Regions from separate parts of the Exiguobacterium sp. K1 genome, predicted to be linked through region 1. Evidence: riboswitches for the same ligand, from Rfam matches in the RefSeq annotation. Region 1 holds a riboswitch; the other holds the start of a gene.

The links. Region 1 has a riboswitch for S-adenosylmethionine ahead of N7U64_RS14095 (2,3-diketo-5-methylthiopentyl-1-phosphate enolase). Riboswitches for the same ligand answer to the same signal wherever they lie in the genome.
Region 2: another riboswitch for S-adenosylmethionine. It lies ahead of N7U64_RS06385 (methionine ABC transporter ATP-binding protein); the one in region 1 lies ahead of N7U64_RS14095 (2,3-diketo-5-methylthiopentyl-1-phosphate enolase).

Annotation. Positions count from the first base shown of each region.
Region 1 covers NZ_JAOTIT010000008.1:12,808-22,059, forward strand. Annotated here, with positions in the region: gene N7U64_RS14070 (ABC transporter permease) at 1-692, opposite strand, end outside; gene N7U64_RS14075 (sugar ABC transporter ATP-binding protein) at 685-2,208, opposite strand; gene N7U64_RS14080 (sugar ABC transporter substrate-binding protein) at 2,205-3,287, opposite strand; gene mtnA (S-methyl-5-thioribose-1-phosphate isomerase) at 3,307-4,353, opposite strand; gene mtnK (S-methyl-5-thioribose kinase) at 4,350-5,519, opposite strand; SAM riboswitch class I at 5,598-5,700, opposite strand; SAM riboswitch class I at 5,908-6,009, shown strand; gene N7U64_RS14095 (2,3-diketo-5-methylthiopentyl-1-phosphate enolase) at 6,090-7,280, shown strand; gene N7U64_RS14100 (2-hydroxy-3-keto-5-methylthiopentenyl-1-phosphate phosphatase) at 7,277-7,936, shown strand; gene N7U64_RS14105 (methylthioribulose 1-phosphate dehydratase) at 7,933-8,556, shown strand; gene N7U64_RS14110 (1,2-dihydroxy-3-keto-5-methylthiopentene dioxygenase) at 8,572-9,111, shown strand.
Region 2 covers NZ_JAOTIT010000002.1:200,139-209,390, forward strand. Annotated here, with positions in the region: gene N7U64_RS06350 (RNA polymerase sigma factor) at 1-413, opposite strand, end outside; gene N7U64_RS06355 (metal-sensitive transcriptional regulator) at 643-906, shown strand; gene N7U64_RS06360 (YceI family protein) at 1,055-1,579, shown strand; gene N7U64_RS06365 (SMP-30/gluconolactonase/LRE family protein) at 1,616-2,419, shown strand; gene N7U64_RS06370 (MBL fold metallo-hydrolase) at 2,522-3,250, shown strand; gene N7U64_RS06375 (alpha-glucosidase) at 3,352-4,962, opposite strand; gene N7U64_RS06380 (aminotransferase class I/II-fold pyridoxal phosphate-dependent enzyme) at 5,126-6,313, shown strand; SAM riboswitch class I at 6,376-6,479, shown strand; gene N7U64_RS06385 (methionine ABC transporter ATP-binding protein) at 6,562-7,575, shown strand; gene N7U64_RS06390 (methionine ABC transporter permease) at 7,565-8,230, shown strand; gene N7U64_RS06395 (MetQ/NlpA family ABC transporter substrate-binding protein) at 8,265-9,080, shown strand.

The DNA of each region.
Region 1 (9,252 bases):
ACCCGGATTCCCGTCAGATGCGCTGCTTCCGGATTTCCACCGATGATATACAAAAAACGTCCGTGCCGTGTGTGGTTCAAAAAGACATGTGTCACCGCTACGACGACAAGCATTATGAGGATGATCCAAGGCGCCTGACTGATTTTTAAGAACGATTCCGGGATCAGTCCGACCGTTGGTGTCCCGTCAAGACGTGGCATCCCGGCACTGATCGAGCCGCCGCCGGTATACGTCATCGCGACACCTTCAAAAATGAACATCGTCGCAAGCGTTGCGAACAAATCCGGAATCTTGAACTTCACGATTAACAGAATGTTGACGAGTGCGACCGCCAAGGCAATCACGAGAGCCAGACCAATCGATACGCCGAGCGGCAGACTGTACCAGACAAAAAACGAGACGACTAGTGAACTGGCAAACGTCGCGGTCGAACCGACGGATAAGTCAAACCCGTTGACTGTCAACGAAACCGTCAAGCCGATGGCGATGATCGTCACAATTGAAATGCTTCGTAAAATATTGACTAGATTCGTCCCCTGTAAAAAGTTCGGTGCCGTCATGGAAAAAAACAGGATCAGTGCAAGAATCGCGAGGACGATGCCCCAGTCATTCAAGAAACGCAGCACCGGTTTTCCCGCTGCTGTTCGCGGCGCTTCCGGCTGTGCAGCCGGTTCGTGCAATACATCATTCATGTTGTTGTCCTCCTGTTGCATACCACAATAATTGTTCTTCGGTTGTTTCCGAAGTGGTCGCCTCGAATACGATCTGTCCATCATACATGACATAAATCCGGTCGGTCACTGCCAGCAGTTCATCCAGTTCACTCGAGGCATAGATGACGGCTTTCCGTTCTGCTGCCAGTTGATCAATCACTTGGAAAATTTCCGCTTTCGCCCCGACATCGACCCCTTTTGTCGGTTCATCCAATACGAGGATGGAAGCGTCGGCCAGCAACCATTTCCCGATGGCAACTTTTTGCTGGTTACCACCGGACAACTCAGCGGCACGTTGTCGGGTATCACTGACTTTAATCGACAGTTGCTGTACGATCCGGTTTGCCGCTGCCCGTTCTTTTTTCTTCTCTACAAACCCGAATCGGTTGACGAATTGTTTGAGGCTGGCCGCCGTCATATTTTGTTCAATTGGATCCGCGACCAAAATCCCTTCTTTCCGTCGTTCTTCCGGCACGAGTCCGATGCCCAGCCGAACCGCATCATACGCCGAACGGATACGCCGTGTTTCTCCCGCAAGACGCATCAATCCCGAAGTGACCGGAATCGATCCGAAAATCGTTTTACACAGTTCTGTTTTTCCGGCACCGACCAATCCGGCAATCCCGATTACTTCTCCGGCACGGACCGTTAACGAGATCTCGTCCAGTTGTCCCGCGACCGTGATACGGTCAAGCTCAAGTGAGGGGGCACCAGCCGGACGCGCCTCGCGGCTGCTTTTTTGCAAACGCCGGCCCAGCATCTGTTCGACGACCGTTTCTTTCGTTTGTCCGGCAAGAAGTTGCCGCGATACCAGCTTGCCGTCGCGCATGACGGAAATCGATCCACAAATCTCAAACAACTCCTGCAGACGGTGAGAAATGAAGATGACACCCAGATGTTCCTTCTCCGCCAACTCGCGAATGATCCGAAACAGTTGTTCCGTTTCCCGGCCGCTGAGTGGAGCGGTTGGTTCATCCAAAATCAAAAACCGGCTTTCCTGCACGAGGGCACGGGCAATCAGGACGAGTTGTTTCTCGGCCAACCGTAACTCACTGACCCGTTGGCGGACATCAATCGATGCTTTCAATTTTTGTAAAGCACGCTCGGCGATTTCTTCATACCGCCGGCGTCGGATGACTCCTTTCAACTGTCCGCTCGCCAGCATATCGAGACAGATGTTTTCGGCGACGGTCAAATAATCGACCAGTGCCGTATCGACTTCCTGATAGACGATTTCAATCCCGGCCCGTTTCGCGGCATTTGGTGAATCAATCGCAAGCGGTACACCGTCGAACAAAATCGTTCCTTCGTATGACGCATAGGCGCCGGCCAAGACTTTCATCAGCGTTGATTTACCGGCTCCGTTCGCTCCGACAAGCGCGTGGATTTCCCCGCGTTTCACGGAAAAGTGAACGTCATCCAGCGCCTTGACACCGGGGAATTCCATTGAAATCCCCCGCATTTCCAGTCGTTGTTCGTTCACCGGAGGCGTCATTTCCCGTCATTCGCTTTCCGCAACTGATCCATCCACGGCTCATTGAATTTTTCGGATGTACTCCAGCCTTTGATGATGGTATCGAGATTGTACATCGTCGTATCCGCCTTGAGTGCTTTTTGTTCGACCAGTTTGGCATCGAGATCAAAACTATCCGGTGTTTTTTCGCCGGCCAGCTTTTTCGCAAGCAGGCGCATATCCGTCTGCCCGATCAAATGCGGATCAACGGCACTCGTTGAGACCCAGTTACTGCCCTTTTCACGCATCAGATTGATGTCCTGATTCGAGACATCGATCGAAATCAGCGGAATTTCCTGACGCTTGTTGTCTTTTAAAGACTTATAAGCTCCTTTGGCGACTTCATCCCAGGCGCCCCAGACGGCATCGATGCTGCCCTTCGGGTACTTGGCGAGAATCGCGTTCATCTTCGTCGCAATATCCCCTTGGACATCCTGGAAGTTCGTGGGTCCGACGGTTTCAAGCGTCTTGATTTTGCCGTCCGCTTCATACGTTTTGTAGATTTCCTGCCGGCGGTCAAGCGGGGCAAATCCCGGACCAAACCATAGTTTGATGACACGGACCGGCTTGTCGTCCTTCAATTTCGTCACTTCATCGAGCGACAGCTGGGCCAGTTTATGGTCATCCTGGAATGTCTCTGTGATACCTTTTAATGTCTGATCTTTTTTCTTCGTCACCGTATCAAATGTCACGACTTTGATGCCTTTGTCGATGGCCGGTTTGATCATGTCATAGGCATAATCCTCTTTGCCGTGCGAGATGATCAATCCGTCATAATCCTGCTGAACGGCTTGGGCGACCAACTCCTTGAACTTGACGTCATTCCCTTCCGAGATGAACGTGTTGACTTGAAAACCAAGTGCTTCCCCTTCCGAGCGGGCGCCGTCCAAAAACTGTTTTGTATGGTCGTCGGAAGCAAGGTTACGGATAACGGCAATCTTGACATCACCCTGAACCCCTTCCGGTACACCGCTGATTTTTTTCACCGGTGTTGCTTCACTGTTCGCGCAAGCAGCCAGTAAGACCGCTGGTGCCAGTACAGCCAATGCTAATTTCTTCATCTCGATCTCTCCTGTCTGTTTAGTGTGTATGTTGTCCGATTGTCTGTTTGATTGTCTCCACATCCGGGTGTTCAATGACTCCGAGCTCCGTAATGATGGCGGTGATAAGGTCATGCGGCGTCACGTCAAACGCCGGATTAAAGACCGATACGTCTTCCGGTGCCGTCGCTTTTCCGGCAAGCTGTGTCACTTCACGGGCGTCGCGTTCTTCAATCTCGATCTCATCTCCTGACAGACTTGTAAAGTCAAACGTCGACAGCGGTGCGGCGACGTAAAACGGAATTCCGAAGGCACGTGCGAGTAATGCCAGCTGAAACGTCCCGATTTTATTGGCCGTATCCCCGTTCCGGGTAATCCGGTCTGCTCCGACGATGATGGCGGTGATCTGCTTTTCCTTGATCGTATGCGCGACCATATTGTCCGTGATCAAGGTGACGTCAATCCCTGCCCGTTGCAACTCCCATGTCGTCAAACGTGCACCCTGCAACAAAGGCCGTGTTTCCGACGCATAGACGGATAACGGGATGCCTTGCTCCTTGGCAAGATAAAACGGAGCGAGCGCCGTTCCGTAAGCTGCCGTCGCAATTGATCCGGCATTACAAATCGTTAGTACCCGGTCACCGGACTCGAACAATTCCAGTGCATGAACCCCGATTTGACGGGATGTTTTGGCATCCGTCTGATAAAGTTCCAGTGCCTTTTGTTCGAGACGTACCGGCAGTTCTTTCAGCGTCGTAGCGGAAACAATCAGCTGATTCAGCTCATCGAGGACATTTCGCAGATTGACGGCCGTCGGACGGGTCGCGAGTAATTGTGCCGACACCTCCAACAACTCCTGTTTTGCTTCAGCCAGCGTCCCTGTCGTCCGAAACGCTTCCTGAACTAGGACGAATCCGCCGAACAGACTGATGGCCGGTGCACCACGAACTCGCAATTGTTTGATGGCGTCAATCGCCTGCGCCAAGTCATGGATGATTTCATAATGTTCTTCTTCCGGAAGACGGGTCTGATCCAAAATTGTCACCGTCCGGTTTTCATAGATGATGCTCTGAACGAATTGGCTCATCGGCTGAGTTCCTCCGTCACGTCAAAATTCCGCAGATCGGTAAACGTCTTGCATTCCGTCCGGCGTTTAATCAAAGCAGCACCAAGCCGCAATGCATGGCGTTTTCGTTCAAGGCGAACGGTCGAATCCGAAATTTGCTCCAAGTCTGCAACTAATGCCAATCCAATCGTCCGGCGAATCAGTTCACAACCGGCAAATCCGAGTGCGTCCTGTAAAATCGTGCTAAGAACATCATCGACCAGTCCGTCTGCCGTCCGGAACGGCTCGACCGCTTCCCGTTCCCATAACGCTTTGAACGTCGAAGCAAACGTCAGCCAGAATGTATCGATATCCTTGATCCGCTCATCCCGCAACCGGTCATAGTCCGGATACGCGGCAAAAAACAGATGTGCGATAAATTGACCGACATCAAATCCGAACGGTCCATAAAACGCAAATTCGGGATCGATGACTTTCGTTTCTTCCGCCGAGGCAAAAATACTGCCTGTATGTAAGTCGCCGTGCAACAATGCGTCGCCCTTCGTGATGAACAAGGCTTCAAGCTTCGCGACTTCCCGTTTCAGTTCCGCGTCGTTCCAAATCCGGTCAACTTCCGCTTCGAGACCTGCTTCAATCGCATTCGTTTCTGCATCATAAAACGGATCCGTGAAGATTAGTTTTTCCGTGATATCGCACAGATCCGGATTGTAGTACTGACGGGCAATCTGTTTTTTCGCGACCGGTCCGACGGCAAAATCCGACGTATAAAACAGTGTCCGCGCCAAATACGAACCGATGTGTTCCGCGAGCAACGGATACTTTTCCCCTTCAAGCAGTCCGCCCCGGACGATTGTCAGATGTGACAAGTCTTCCATCACCGTGAACGCTTCTTCTTTGCTCGCATGGTAGACATGCGGGACAAACGGAACGGCGACTTTCGCGAATTCTTTTAAGGCCGATTGTTCAATCCAGGCCCGTTCGAGCGACAGCGGCCAGCTTTCCCCGACGACTTTTGCATAAGGTAACGCCTGCTTTAAAATCAGCCGTTTTTCCCCTGCCTGAATCCGGAAAACGAGATTTAAATTTCCATCTCCGATTTCCTCTGCCGTCACCGGTTCATTGCCGATCAATCCGAGTGTCCGGACCCGTTCAATCGCGTCCTGTACTGTAAATGCTTGATATCCCATTCTGTTTTCCTCCTTGGTGATCACACGAAAAAACGCCTCTTTTCGTCAAAGAAAAGAGGCGCGGTAGAATATTCCGTCCTCTTATCTCTCAGACGAATGTCTGTTGGATGTAGCACCGTGCCGGATGGTCGGTTGCTGCGGCGTCTTCGGGCCAATTCCCTCTGCCAACTCACGATAAGAGTCATATGTAGTTGTCGTGTGATTGATGTTGATTTGAATACTACGTGCGTTCCTGGGGGTCTGTCAATTCCATTTTTTAGTGAAACAGCTTCAAAAACGGAACCCTCTATAGAAGAAGTATTTTCAAAAAAATAAATTTTCAAAATATAGTTTGACAAGTGACGAATCTCATGTAAAAATTGCAATTAGATTTCACAATTTCATCCAATTCTTATCAAGAGCAGACGGAGGGACGAGCCCTACGATGTCGCAGCAACCGACCACTTGGCACGGTGCTAATTCTTGCAGCTATTACGCTGACAGATAAGAGTCCACGCGCAATTTTTCATGGTCTCTTGTCATTGACGAGGGACCATTTTTGTATTCTTCAACAAGGGAGAGACAGTCGATATGACGTATATTACCGCAACATACCAACTCGGAACGACGGATCAGTTACCAAAACGGGCAGAACAAATCGCGCTCGGCTTGACCGTTGGTTCGTGGACCGATTTAAATCATTTGGAGCAACAGCAGCTTGAATCGTTCAAAGGACAAGTCGTCCATACGGAAGAACACGACGGGAAAGGCTACATCACAATCCGTTATCCGGAACACAACGTCTCCCGTGACTTTGCAGCAATCTTAACGACCGTCTTCGGCAAACTGTCGCTCGACGGACAAATCAAATTAACGGATTTACAGCTTCCGGCTTCATTCACCACTGACTTCCCCGGTGCCAAATTCGGCATCGAAGGCGTCCGGCAGTTGATTCAAGTCCACGACCGTCCTCTGTTGATGAGCATTTTTAAGGGCGTCATCGGCCGGGACCTCACCTTTTTACGGGAACAACTCGAAGCGCAGCTTGCGGGCGGCATCGATCTCGTCAAGGATGATGAAATCTTGTACGATAATCCGTTAACACCGGCACTCGACCGGGCACGGATCGGACGTGAAGTCCTGAATGCCCATTATGAAAAAACCGGCAAACGGGCGCTTTACGCGATTACGTTGAGTGGTCCCGTCTTCGGCTTAAAGGATCAGGCGAAACGTTTGATTGAAGCCGGTGCGACTGCCTTCCTGCTCAATACGTTTACATATGGACTCGATGTCCTGCGCGAATTAGCGGCTGATCCGGACATTTCCGTTCCAATCTTTAATCATCCGGCCTTAAGCGGAGCCTTAATCGCAAGCCCGGAATACGGCATTGCAGCTCCTGTTTTACTGGGGACGTTACCGCGGCTGGCCGGTGCCGATTTGACGTTGTTCCCGTCGCCTTATGGGAACGTCGCCCTCGCCAAAGACTTGGCGCGCGGAATTGCCGTCGAAGCCACGCGAATCGGAGAAACAAAGACGATTCTTCCGGTTCCCTCGGCAGGCATTCATCCCGGTCTCGTCGCTCAGCTCGTTCGTGATTTCGGGACCGATTCCGTCATCAATGCCGGCGGCGGCGTTCACGGTCATCCGCAGGGCGCGGCAGCCGGTGTGCTTGCTTTCCGCCAGGCCCTCGACGCAGCACTTGCCGGCGAATCTTTGACGAGTGCCGCAACGCGGCAGGAAGAACTTCGGGTCGCACTCGACGCCTGGGGGATTACGAAATGACGATTCGGATTTTATGTGACTTTGACGGGACCGTGACCGAACACGACAACATCATTGCGTTGATGAAAGAATTCGCTCCCCCGGCAGCGTTTGAACCGTTGAAAAAAGGTGTCCTCGATCAATCATTGTCCATCCAGTCCGGTGTCGGACAGATGTTCCGGTTGCTCCCCTCGGATCGCAAACAGGACTATATTGATTTTTTGGAACAGCGGGCTGTCATCCGTCCCGGCTTTAAGACCTTACTCGCCTTTGCGAAATCAAACGGGATTGACTTTGCGATCGTCAGCGGCGGAATCGACTTTTTTGTCCAACCGATTCTTCAAGAGTTACTGACAGATGAAGCGATTTACTGCAACGGCAGTGACTTCAGCGGGGAGACGATTCGTATTGAGTGGCCGCACACTTGCGATGCAGCATGCAACAATCAATGCGGGTGTTGTAAAACGTCGATTGCCCGGAAGCTCAAGCAGGATGGCGATATTATCGTCGCGATCGGTGACTCCGTGACGGATTTTGAACTGGCGAAACAAGCGGATCATGTCTATGCCCGCGATTATCTGATTACGCTGTGCGAACAGCACGGGATTGCATACACACCATTTGAAACATTTTACGACATTGTTGATCATCTGCAGACAACGGAGGTGTACGCATGACCTTTTTGAAACGATACGAAGAACTCTGCGCCATCAAACAGGAGTTCGCAGCGCGGGACTGGTTTCCCGGTACAAGCGGTAACCTCGCTATTCGGACAAACAGCAGTCCGACGGAATTCCTTGTGACGGCAAGCGGGAAAGATAAACGGCAGGACACGCCGGACGATTTTGTCCATGTCGACGCGACCGGTCAATTGATCGGCGACGAGCAAAACGGACGTCCTTCCGCCGAGACGTTGCTGCATGTCGAAGTGTTTAACCGGACGACAGCCGGCTGCTCGCTTCATGTCCATACCGTCGACAACAACGTTATTTCGGAACTGTACGGAGACCGCGGGGAAATCCGATTCAGCGGTCAGGAAATCATCAAAGCACTCGGCCGCTGGGAAGAAGATGCGGAAGTCATCGTGCCGATCATCACGAATCATGCCGACATCCCGACCCTTGCCGCCGACTTTGCCAAACACATCCGGACTGAAAGCGGCGCCGTTTTGATTCGCAATCATGGCATCACGGTTTGGGCATCGACTGCTTTTGAAGCCAAAAAACAGTTGGAAGCTTTTGAATTTTTGTTCAGCTACACCTTAAAACTGCAAGCGTGCCGACAGGCGATTTATTAAAAGGAGGAATTTACAATGGCAACAGTACTTTTCCAGAAAACAAACGAACGGTATACGGATCAAAACGAGGTATCTGCTTTTCTCGCTTCACGTGGTGTCCTGTATGAACAATGGGATGTCTCGAAGCTTCCGGCTGAACTGGTCGACACATATACGTTGACGGATGCGTACAAACAAACGATTCTTGATACATTTCAACCGGAAATCACCGATGTTTCGGAACGACGCGGCTACCAGACGGCTGATATCATCTCCCTGTCTGACGCGACACCGAACTTGGATGAGTTGCTCGTCAACTTCCAAAAAGAGCATCACCACACGGATGACGAAGTCCGGTTTATCGTCAGCGGGCACGGTATCTTTGCCATCCAGGATGATGAAGTCGGCTATTACAACATTGAGTTGAATCCCGGCGACCTGATTTCCGTTCCCGTCAATACACGCCATTACTTCACGCTCCAAGAGGATCGAAAGGTTGTGGCGGTCCGGATTTTTGTGACGACGGACGGTTGGGTTCCGATTTACGAAAAGGATCCGATTGAAACAGCAAACTAAAAAAACATTTTGAAGACAGACGGTCCGGATCATCCGGCCGTCTGTTTTTTCGGTCCCATTCCTATCCTACAAACATACCGCTTGTTTCCCCTTCCTCCTATATAATGAAGAAAAGACTTATTTTAACTGGAGGTCACGTGT
Region 2 (9,252 bases), on a different contig from region 1:
TCAATTAACTCTTGTTGATCGGGTTTCAGTTCATTGACGGCATCGCGGACTTCCGTCGCCGTTTCCCGCTGCATGACCGTCCGTTCGACCGGTTCATCATATCCGCCGTCCCGCTCCTCGACTTCAATCGTCGGTTGGCGTTTCTCGCGTCTCAGACAGTCGAGCGCTGCATTGCGGGTAATCGTTAATATCCAAGAGGAGAACTTTCCTTTATCGGTATTAAAATCGACCCGTCCGTTCCAAATCTTCATCCAGACTTCCTGGATGACTTCTTCTGATAAACGATCATTGTTCGTAAAGCGATGAGCGAATGAGAACAACAGTCTTTCATACTTGTCATACAGTACTTCGAGAGCTTGTTCATCTCCACTGCGCATCTGATGATAAAGCGATTCATCGGATTGAGTATGCATCCTTCTCCTCCTTGGTGATCAGTCAGCCTTATCATATAGTATACGCAAGCTGACGCAAAATCGTTTTAGTTTTTTCACTTTATTTCATTTTTTTGTCCACCACATCCATATTCCCTATTCCGCTAAAAAATATAGCTGAAAAAAGCGGTTAGATTGACAGCAATACCGTGATGGGCATAGCATAAAGGTATCGAACAGACGGATTGCATCTTAGAATGGAGGAAAATGAATGGATTACGATCGTAAAATGAAGAACCGGGTCAGCCGGATCGAAGGACAACTTCGCGGTATCTTGCGAATGATGGAAGAAGGACAGGATTGCCGTGATGTCATCACGCAACTGTCGGCTGCCCGCTCCGCCATTGACCGGACGATTGGTGTCGTCGTCAGCTCCAATCTGATCGAGTGTGTCAAAGAAGCCGAACAATCCGGCGAAGGACAGACGGAGGAATTGGTTAAGGAAGCCGTTAACTTGCTGGTAAAAAGCCGCTAATCGATTCCTTGGAATCGTTGATAGTCTTGCTCTGCTTGGATGCGGTGCAAGACTTATTTTTGTTTCCGCTGTATGTTTTGGAATCGAGATAAAAAGGAACAATAAAAGGCATGACGAAAAGTGACTTGAACATGAGGAGGAACCGAATATGGCTACGTATCAACTCGATCAGGACCACAGCTCCATCACATTCTCAGTCAAACACATGATGATTTCAAAGGTTAAAGGAGAGTTTCGTGACTTTACCTTTGATGTCAGTGGAGAAGCACATGATTTGGAAAACGCTTCTGCTGTCGTAACGATTCCGGTCGCTACGATAGACACACGCAGTGCGGACCGCGATACACATTTGAAATCAGCTGATTTCTTCGATGTCGAGCAGTATCCGAACATTACTTACCGTGTGACTTCGTTTAAAAAACACTCCGGTGACGAATATGAAGTGACCGGTGATTTGACGATTAAGGATGTTACGCGGACAGAAACGTTTAAGGTCGAGTATGAAGGCAGCGGTGTTGATCCTTGGGGTAATACACGTTCCGGTTTTGAAGTCGACGGGAAGATCAAACGGGAAGACTACAATCTCACCTGGAACGTCGCGCTCGAAGCCGGAGGTGTTCTGGTCGGCAGTGATGTGAAGTTTCAATTGCACCTCGAGTTCATTCACGGGTAATTAGTAGAGATCATAGTAGATGTAGGGGGAAATCAGATGACAGTTTCACTTTTTATTGATGTTGCATGTAAGACCGGGGAATCACCGGTGTATGACGCTAAAACCAAACGATTTTATTTCGTCGATATTCCGGGCAAGCTTCTTTTTTCATATGACTTAACGACAGAGGCTTTAAAACCGTACCAAGTACCAAGTGCCATCACCTCGATCGCTTTGACGGATGCGCCGGATTTCCTTCGTGTCACGTCGGCACATGGTTTCGGAACGTTTGATTTAAAGGAAGGACACCTCTCACTGGAAACCCAATTGACGCTTCCTGACTCCGACCGGATGAATGACGGGAAACTTGATCCATCGGGTCAGTATGTGGCCGGAAGTATCAATGAAGAGGACGGCGAGACCGCTTCCCTCTATCGTCTGCGTCATGACGGTTCCGTCGATGTCCTCCTCGAAAACTTAACGAACTCGAACGGACTCGTTTGGTCCGAGGACGGTAAGACACTCTATCACATCGATACGCCGACGAAAAAAGTCTATGCCTTCGACTATGCTGCGGATCAACCGTTGACAAACCGCCGGGTGGCCATCGACTTAGAGGACGAAGACGGTTTCCCGGATGGTATGACCAAAGACACGGAAGGTCATGTCTTCATCGCCCATTATGCCGGATCATGCTTAACACGCTGGAATCTTGAAACCGGTGAAAAACTTGCCCAGATCGATTTCCCGGTTTCGAACCCGACTTGTCCGATTCTGTACGAAGACCGTCTACTGGTCACGACAGCAGCAGACGGGGACGATTCCGAACATGCCGGAGCCGTTTTCGAAGTGACGTATTAACACCTTTGCTCCCTCACGAGAGGGAGTTTTTTTGTAGACGTCTGTACTAAAACAGGCGATACTAAAACAGAAGTGTATATTATGACGAGGGAGTGTAATCGGATGCATATTTCGACGATCGAACGACTTCATCAACTGCAAACAACGCCGTCCTTCTTCCCGGTCAACTGTTACTTATTTGAAGAAGCGGACAGCCTCACCCTGATTGATACGGGGATTTCACTGAATGCCAAAGCGATTTATTCCGTCATCAAGTCGTTTGACAAACCGTTACAATCCATCATCCTGACTCATGCACATGCCGATCACGTCGGATCCCTTGATTTTTTAGCAAGTGCTTTCCCGCTTGCCGAAGTCTCGATCAGTTACCGGGATGCGGCTCTCCTCAGCGGGGATGAGTCGTTGCGCGAAGGCGAGACGACACCGCTGAAAGGCGGCATTCCAAAAAACATCAAAACCCGTCCGGACCGGCTGCTCGAAAGCGGTCAACAGATCGGCAGTTTAAGTGTCATTGCTTCTCCGGGACACACACCGGGTTCCATCTCCCTGTGGCATGAAGGCAGTCGGACGTTGATTGCCGGTGACGCTTTCCAAACTCAGGGTGGTCTGGCGGTTTCGGGGGACACGCGTTGGCAGTTCCCCTTCCCGTCGCTTGCGACCTGGGATAAGGAAGTCGCCCTCCAATCGGCGCATCAGTTGACGGAATTGACACCGGACGTCCTGGCAGTCGGTCACGGACCGCTCGTCGTCGCACCAAGCTTCGATATGCGCCAGGCAGTCGACCGGTTCGAACAGCTCTTATCCTCGAAAAAGCGCAACGGCTATACGTAAAAAAATCAGCTGGTTCAAAAAAATCCGGACATTTCCTGCTCCTCATTTAGAAATGAAGAGTAGAAGATGTCCGGATTTTTTCTGTTGACCGTCGCCGCCAGTTAAGGCATCTCATATTGGTACAATCGGGCTTCGTACGGTGCCAATCGATTGATGTCCGCGGTCTCATAATTCGTCAGAATCAACTGTTCTTCCGGTAAACCAAACGTCGTCGTCACCGGTTCATCATGGACGTTCAAGACGATCCGCCAAACCACTCCGCCCAGGACCCGTTCATAGACATACAGGTACGGATCCTGAATCGCCAGATCACGATAACCTCCGTAAACCATGACCGGATGAGTCTTCCGTAAATCAATCAGTTGCCGGTAAAACACCAGCACGGAATGCGGATCCTGTTCCGCTGTTTCGACGTTGATGTCACGGTAGTTCGGATTGACCGTCATCCATGGCGTCGCTGCGGTGAATCCGGCTGCTTTGCCGGTATTCCACTGCATCGGTGTCCGTGAATTATCTCGCGCCCGCAACTGCATCGAGGACAGGACGGTTCCGGGTGATTCGCCGGCGGCAATCCGTTCGGCGTATTGATTCCGAAATGCGACGTCCTGATAAGACTCGGGATCAGAAAAACGAATGCCGGTCATGCCGATTTCTTCCCCTTGATAAATGTACGGGATGCCCGGTAACGTGTGCAGCATCAAGCCCAGTAGCTTGGCACTTTCGACACGATACCGTTCGCTTCCGAACCGGGTCACCTGACGGGTGTGGTCATGGTTATTCAAAAACTGTGACGCGACTCCGCTCGGATAAAGCGCTTCGTACCAACGCTTCTGGATTTGTTTGAAGCGCGGTAAATCCATCGTCTCCATGTCATCCGCGACTTCGAAGTGAAACAGCGTCCGCAACTCATTCCGTTCCTCACCGACATACAGTAACCCGTCTTCCGGGCCGACGAACGGAATCTCACCGACGGTAAAGAGATCGGTTCCCGCCAGTACTTCCTGGTGCATCTCCTGCAAGAATTCATGAATGCCCGGCTGGTTCCCTAAGTAGGATAAATTCAGAGGATCTGCGACATCATCATACGTCGCCCGTTTCTTGATCAGGTTGATGACATCCATCCTAAAGCCGTCGATTCCTTTCTCGGCCCACCACCGCATCATCGTATACACAGCCTGCCGGACTGCAGGATGTTCCCAGTTCAAGTCCGGTTGCTCCGATGCAAAGGAATGGAAGTAATACTGCTGGCGTGTCTCATCCCACGTCCAAGGGCTCGGCGCAAAATACGACCGCCAATTGTTCGGCGGTGTTCCTTTGACCCCGTCCCGCCAAATGTACCAATCGGCTTTCTCGTTTGTCCGACTGCTGCGGGATTCTTTAAACCACGTATGTTGATCACTCGTATGATTGACTACCAAATCAAGGATCAGTTTCAATCCCCGTTCATGGGTGGACGCAATCAGTTCTTCCAAATCCGACATCGTTCCCGCCTTCGGCATAATCGAGTAATAATCCGAAATGTCGTATCCGTTATCGACATCCGGTGATGTATAACAGGGATTTAACCAGATGATATCGACACCCAGGGAAGCGATGTAATCGAGTTTTTCAATTACTCCGCGTAAATCGCCCATCCCGTCTCCGTTCGAATCTTTAAAACTGCGCCAATACACTTGATAGACAACGGCTTCTTTCCACCAGGCCCGATTCATCCCATCATCTCCTTTGTGATTCAATCGTATTCTAGTTTAGTGTATCAAAAACACGAAAGCCATCGGTTCTTTTTCCCAATTATCAGCAATTATTAAAAAACTCTTTTCTTTTTTCTGAAAATTCGTTATCCTTGACGACAATACCCAACAAGGAGGAAGACAGATGAAACATTTCGCCCCATCGATTGCGATTGATCGGTTACCCGCTCCGGTCTTCGCCGAGCTCGCCCAGCGGATCGGTGCCGTCAAGGCTGCCGGCCATGACGTCATCACGCTTGGTCAGGGAACACCCGATCAGACGACACCTGTACATATTCTGGATGCCTTGAAAGAGGCAATCAATGACGCTTCAAACCTCCAGTACCCGCCGTTTCGCGGACACGATTTCCTCAAACAGGCTGTCGCGGATTTTTATCAGTCAGAGTTTGGCGTAAACATCGATCCGGCCTCTGAAGTCGCCATTCTGCTCGGCAGCAAAGCCGGTATCGTCGCTTTACCGCAAACGATCGTCAATCCCGGTGAAGGTGTCATTGTTCCTGATCCCGGATACCCGGATTACTTATCCGGCGCCGCCCTTGCCGGAGCTTACCCGATAACATTGCCGCTCCTTGCGGAAAATGCCTTTTTACCTGACTACACGTTACTTGATACGACAGATGTCGAACGGGCCCGGATGTTGTTCCTCAACTACCCGAGCAATCCGACCGGAGCGACGGCGACAGCGGAAGCCTTCGAGCAAACGGTTTCCTTTGCTGATGCGAACGACATTTGCGTCGTCCACGACCTCGCCTACGGCGGAATCAGCTTCGACGGTCCGACCCGCAGTTTCCTCCAGACGGAAGGCGCAAAAGGCGTCGGAATCGAACTGTTTTCATTATCGAAACGTTTTAACATGTCCGGTTTCCGAATCGCCTTCGCCATCGGGAATCCGTCCGTCATCGCAAGTATCGAGACGTACCAGGAACACTTATACGTCAGTGCTTTCACACCGATTCAACAGGCAGCAACCGTCGCTCTTTCAAGCGATCAGACGTGTGTCCGCGAACTGAGCGCTCTGTATGAAGCCCGGCGTGATGCCTTGTTCGGCAAGTTACAGGAAATCGGTTGGGACGGACCGATCCCGGGCGGTTCGTTCTTCGTCTGGTTGCCGGTCCCGTCCGGCTACACGTCCCAAAGCTTTACCGATCACCTGCTCGACGAAGCGCATGTCGCCGTTACACCGGGACATTTCTTTGGCGAATACGGGGAAGGTTACGTCCGGATCAGCCTGATTGCTGACGCCGAACGACTCGTCGAAGCAACCGAACGGATTGGTCAATTGAATCTGTTTCGCCAGACCGTTGCGGAATAATTCTGAAAAAACGTTTGACAAATGGGAATGATTTCCGTTACAGTAAGTCCCAACAGCATATCTACTTATCGAGAGCGACCGAGGGATTAGGCCCAACGACGTCCGGCAACCACCTTTAAGGAACGGTGCCACATCCTACAGAATGTTTCATTCTGAGAGATAAGTTACGAAATTTTCACTTCGTCGCTTTTTTCTGGTTGCTCTTAACTGGAAAAAGGCGATTTTTTTGTATAGGGAGGAAACGACAGATGATTGAATTTAAAGGGATCACTAAACGGTTCGTTCGTGACCGGACACCCATTTTTGCCTTACGTGACGTCAATTTAACGATTCAGCAAGGTGAAATCTTTGGCATCATCGGTGAATCCGGTGCCGGAAAAAGCACCCTGCTCCGTCTGATCAACGGACTGGAGACACCGACACAAGGAACGGTTAAAGTATCGGGCACTAATCTGTCCGGCCTCTCCAAAGGCAGCTTACGCGAACTGCGTTTGAACATCGGGATGATTTTTCAACATTTCCAACTGATTCAATCCCGGAACGTCGCCGATAATATCGCCTTTGCCTTAAAGGCTGCCGGCGTCAAACGGACTGACTTCCCGCAACGGATCAAAGAGCTCGTCTCCCTGGTCGGACTCGAAGGCTTCGAGACGAATTTCCCGAGTCAGCTCAGCGGCGGTCAAAAGCAACGGGTCGGGATTGCCCGCGCCCTGGCGAATAACCCGAGCGTTCTGTTATGTGACGAAGCCACGTCCGCTCTTGACCCGGTCACGACGCTACAAATTCTCGAACTGCTGAAAGACTTGAATGAACGGCTTGGCCTGACGATCATTCTCATTACCCATGAAATCGATGTCGTCAAACAGATTTGTCACCGGGTTGCCGTCATGGCGCAAGGTGAAGTCGTTGAAGTCGCCCGTACATACGACCTGTTCAGTCAGCCGGCACATGATGTCACGAAACATTATGTCGATACGGCACTCCAGATCGAGTTACCGGAACGGATTTTGCGGACGACACCGGGGAAAATCATCCGCCTGCAATTCACGGGTGAGAAAACCGGTGAAAGTACGTTGTCGGAAGCAATCAAACAGTTTGATATTTCCGTCAGCATTCTCCACGGTAAGGTCGATTATATTCAAAACGTCGCATTCGGAGTGCTGATCGTCAGCCTGACCGGTCCGACCCTTCACGTGAACCGGGCCCTGACGTGGCTCGAAGAACAACTCCATACGCTTGAGGTGATTCAGGATGTGGCTTGAACGGATTGAAATCATGTTACCGGATCTTACGAAAGCGTTAGCGGAAACGGCTTTGATGGTCGGAATCTCACTTGGCTTCGCCCTCATCATCGGCATTCCACTCGGGATTCTGCTATTCATCACGGACCGGGGATTGTTTTTCCAGAACGTCGTCGTTCGCAGCATCTTGGACTTTTTCGTTAATATTGTCCGTTCGTTACCGTTCATCATTCTGCTCGTCGCGTTAATTCCGCTGACACAATTATTACTCGATAACACGATTGGACCGACAGCAGCTTCCGTCAGTCTGAGTGTCGCCGCCATTCCGTTTCTCGCCCGACTGGTCGAAACATCGCTTCGCGAGATTCCACCGGGATTGATTGAAGCAGCAGAAGCGTGTGGCGCGACACCGTTTCGGATCATCATCAGTGCACTCTTACCGGAGGCCCTTCCCGGCATCATTCAAGCCGTCACTTTGACGACCATCAGCCTGATCGGGTTTTCCGCCATGGCCGGTATCGTCGGTGGTGGCGGCGTCGGTGACCTGGCCATCCGCTTTGGCTATTACCGGTACGATAATGTCGTCATGATCGTGACAATTGTCGTCCTCGTCATCATTGTTCAAAGTATTCAAGGGCTTGGCAATGTTCTGGCCCGTCGTGCTGATAAACGTTAACCAAAAATAGAGAATCGTAAGGGAGAGAATGAATATGAAAAAACGTTATGCCTTTTTAGCAACAGGACTACTCGGAGCCGGAATTCTTGCCGGTTGCGGTGACAGCAGTGCCGAAGAAGAAAATAAATCGATCAAAATCGGGGCGACGAGCGGTCCTTACAGCGACATGGTCAAAGAAGCGATTCAACCCGGGCTTGAAAAGAAAGGCTACGACGTTGAAATCGTCGAGTTCGGCGATTATATTCAACCGAACATCGCGCTCGGCAGTGGCGATATTGACGCTAACTTGTTCCAACACTCGATTTACCTGAAGACGTTTGCCAAGGAAAAGAACCTCGATCTCAAAGGACTGATTACTGTCCCGACGGCGCCGATGGGATTATACAGCAAATCCTACAAATCGCTGGCTGACGTCAAGACGGGGGCGGAAGTCGCGACACCAAACGATCCGACGAACCAGGCCCGGGCACTGAATCTGCTGGCTGACCAAGGTTGGATTGAATTGAAAGCCGACACGGACCCACTGACGGTCTCTGAAAAAGATATCGTCAAGAATCCGAAGAAACTGGTCATCAAACCGCTCGAAGCCGCCCAACTGCCGCGTGCCATTGAAAGTGTCGACATCTCTGCCGTTCCGGGAAACTTTGCGTTAGCCGCGAAATTTGATTTACTGGATGCACTGGCACTTGAGAAAATGGACGAGCAGTACCGGAATCTGGTCGCCATTAAAACATCGAATGCCGATAAACAACTGGCGAAAGATTTGACGGCTGTCGTCAAATCGGATGACTTTAACAACGTCATCGAAAAATCATTTAAAGGATTCAGTAAACCGGACTGGGCAAAATAATCGAAGTTGTCCGCTCGCTTCATTAATATGCTGAACGGAAATATGCCGAACGAACCTCCTGATCACTCCTCCTTGTTTCAAGGGCGGAGACGCTTCAGGAGTTTTTTTGATTGAACAACTGTTTCGGACGTCACGACTTCTCCCTCGAGAAAAGCGAACGGACAGAAAACAG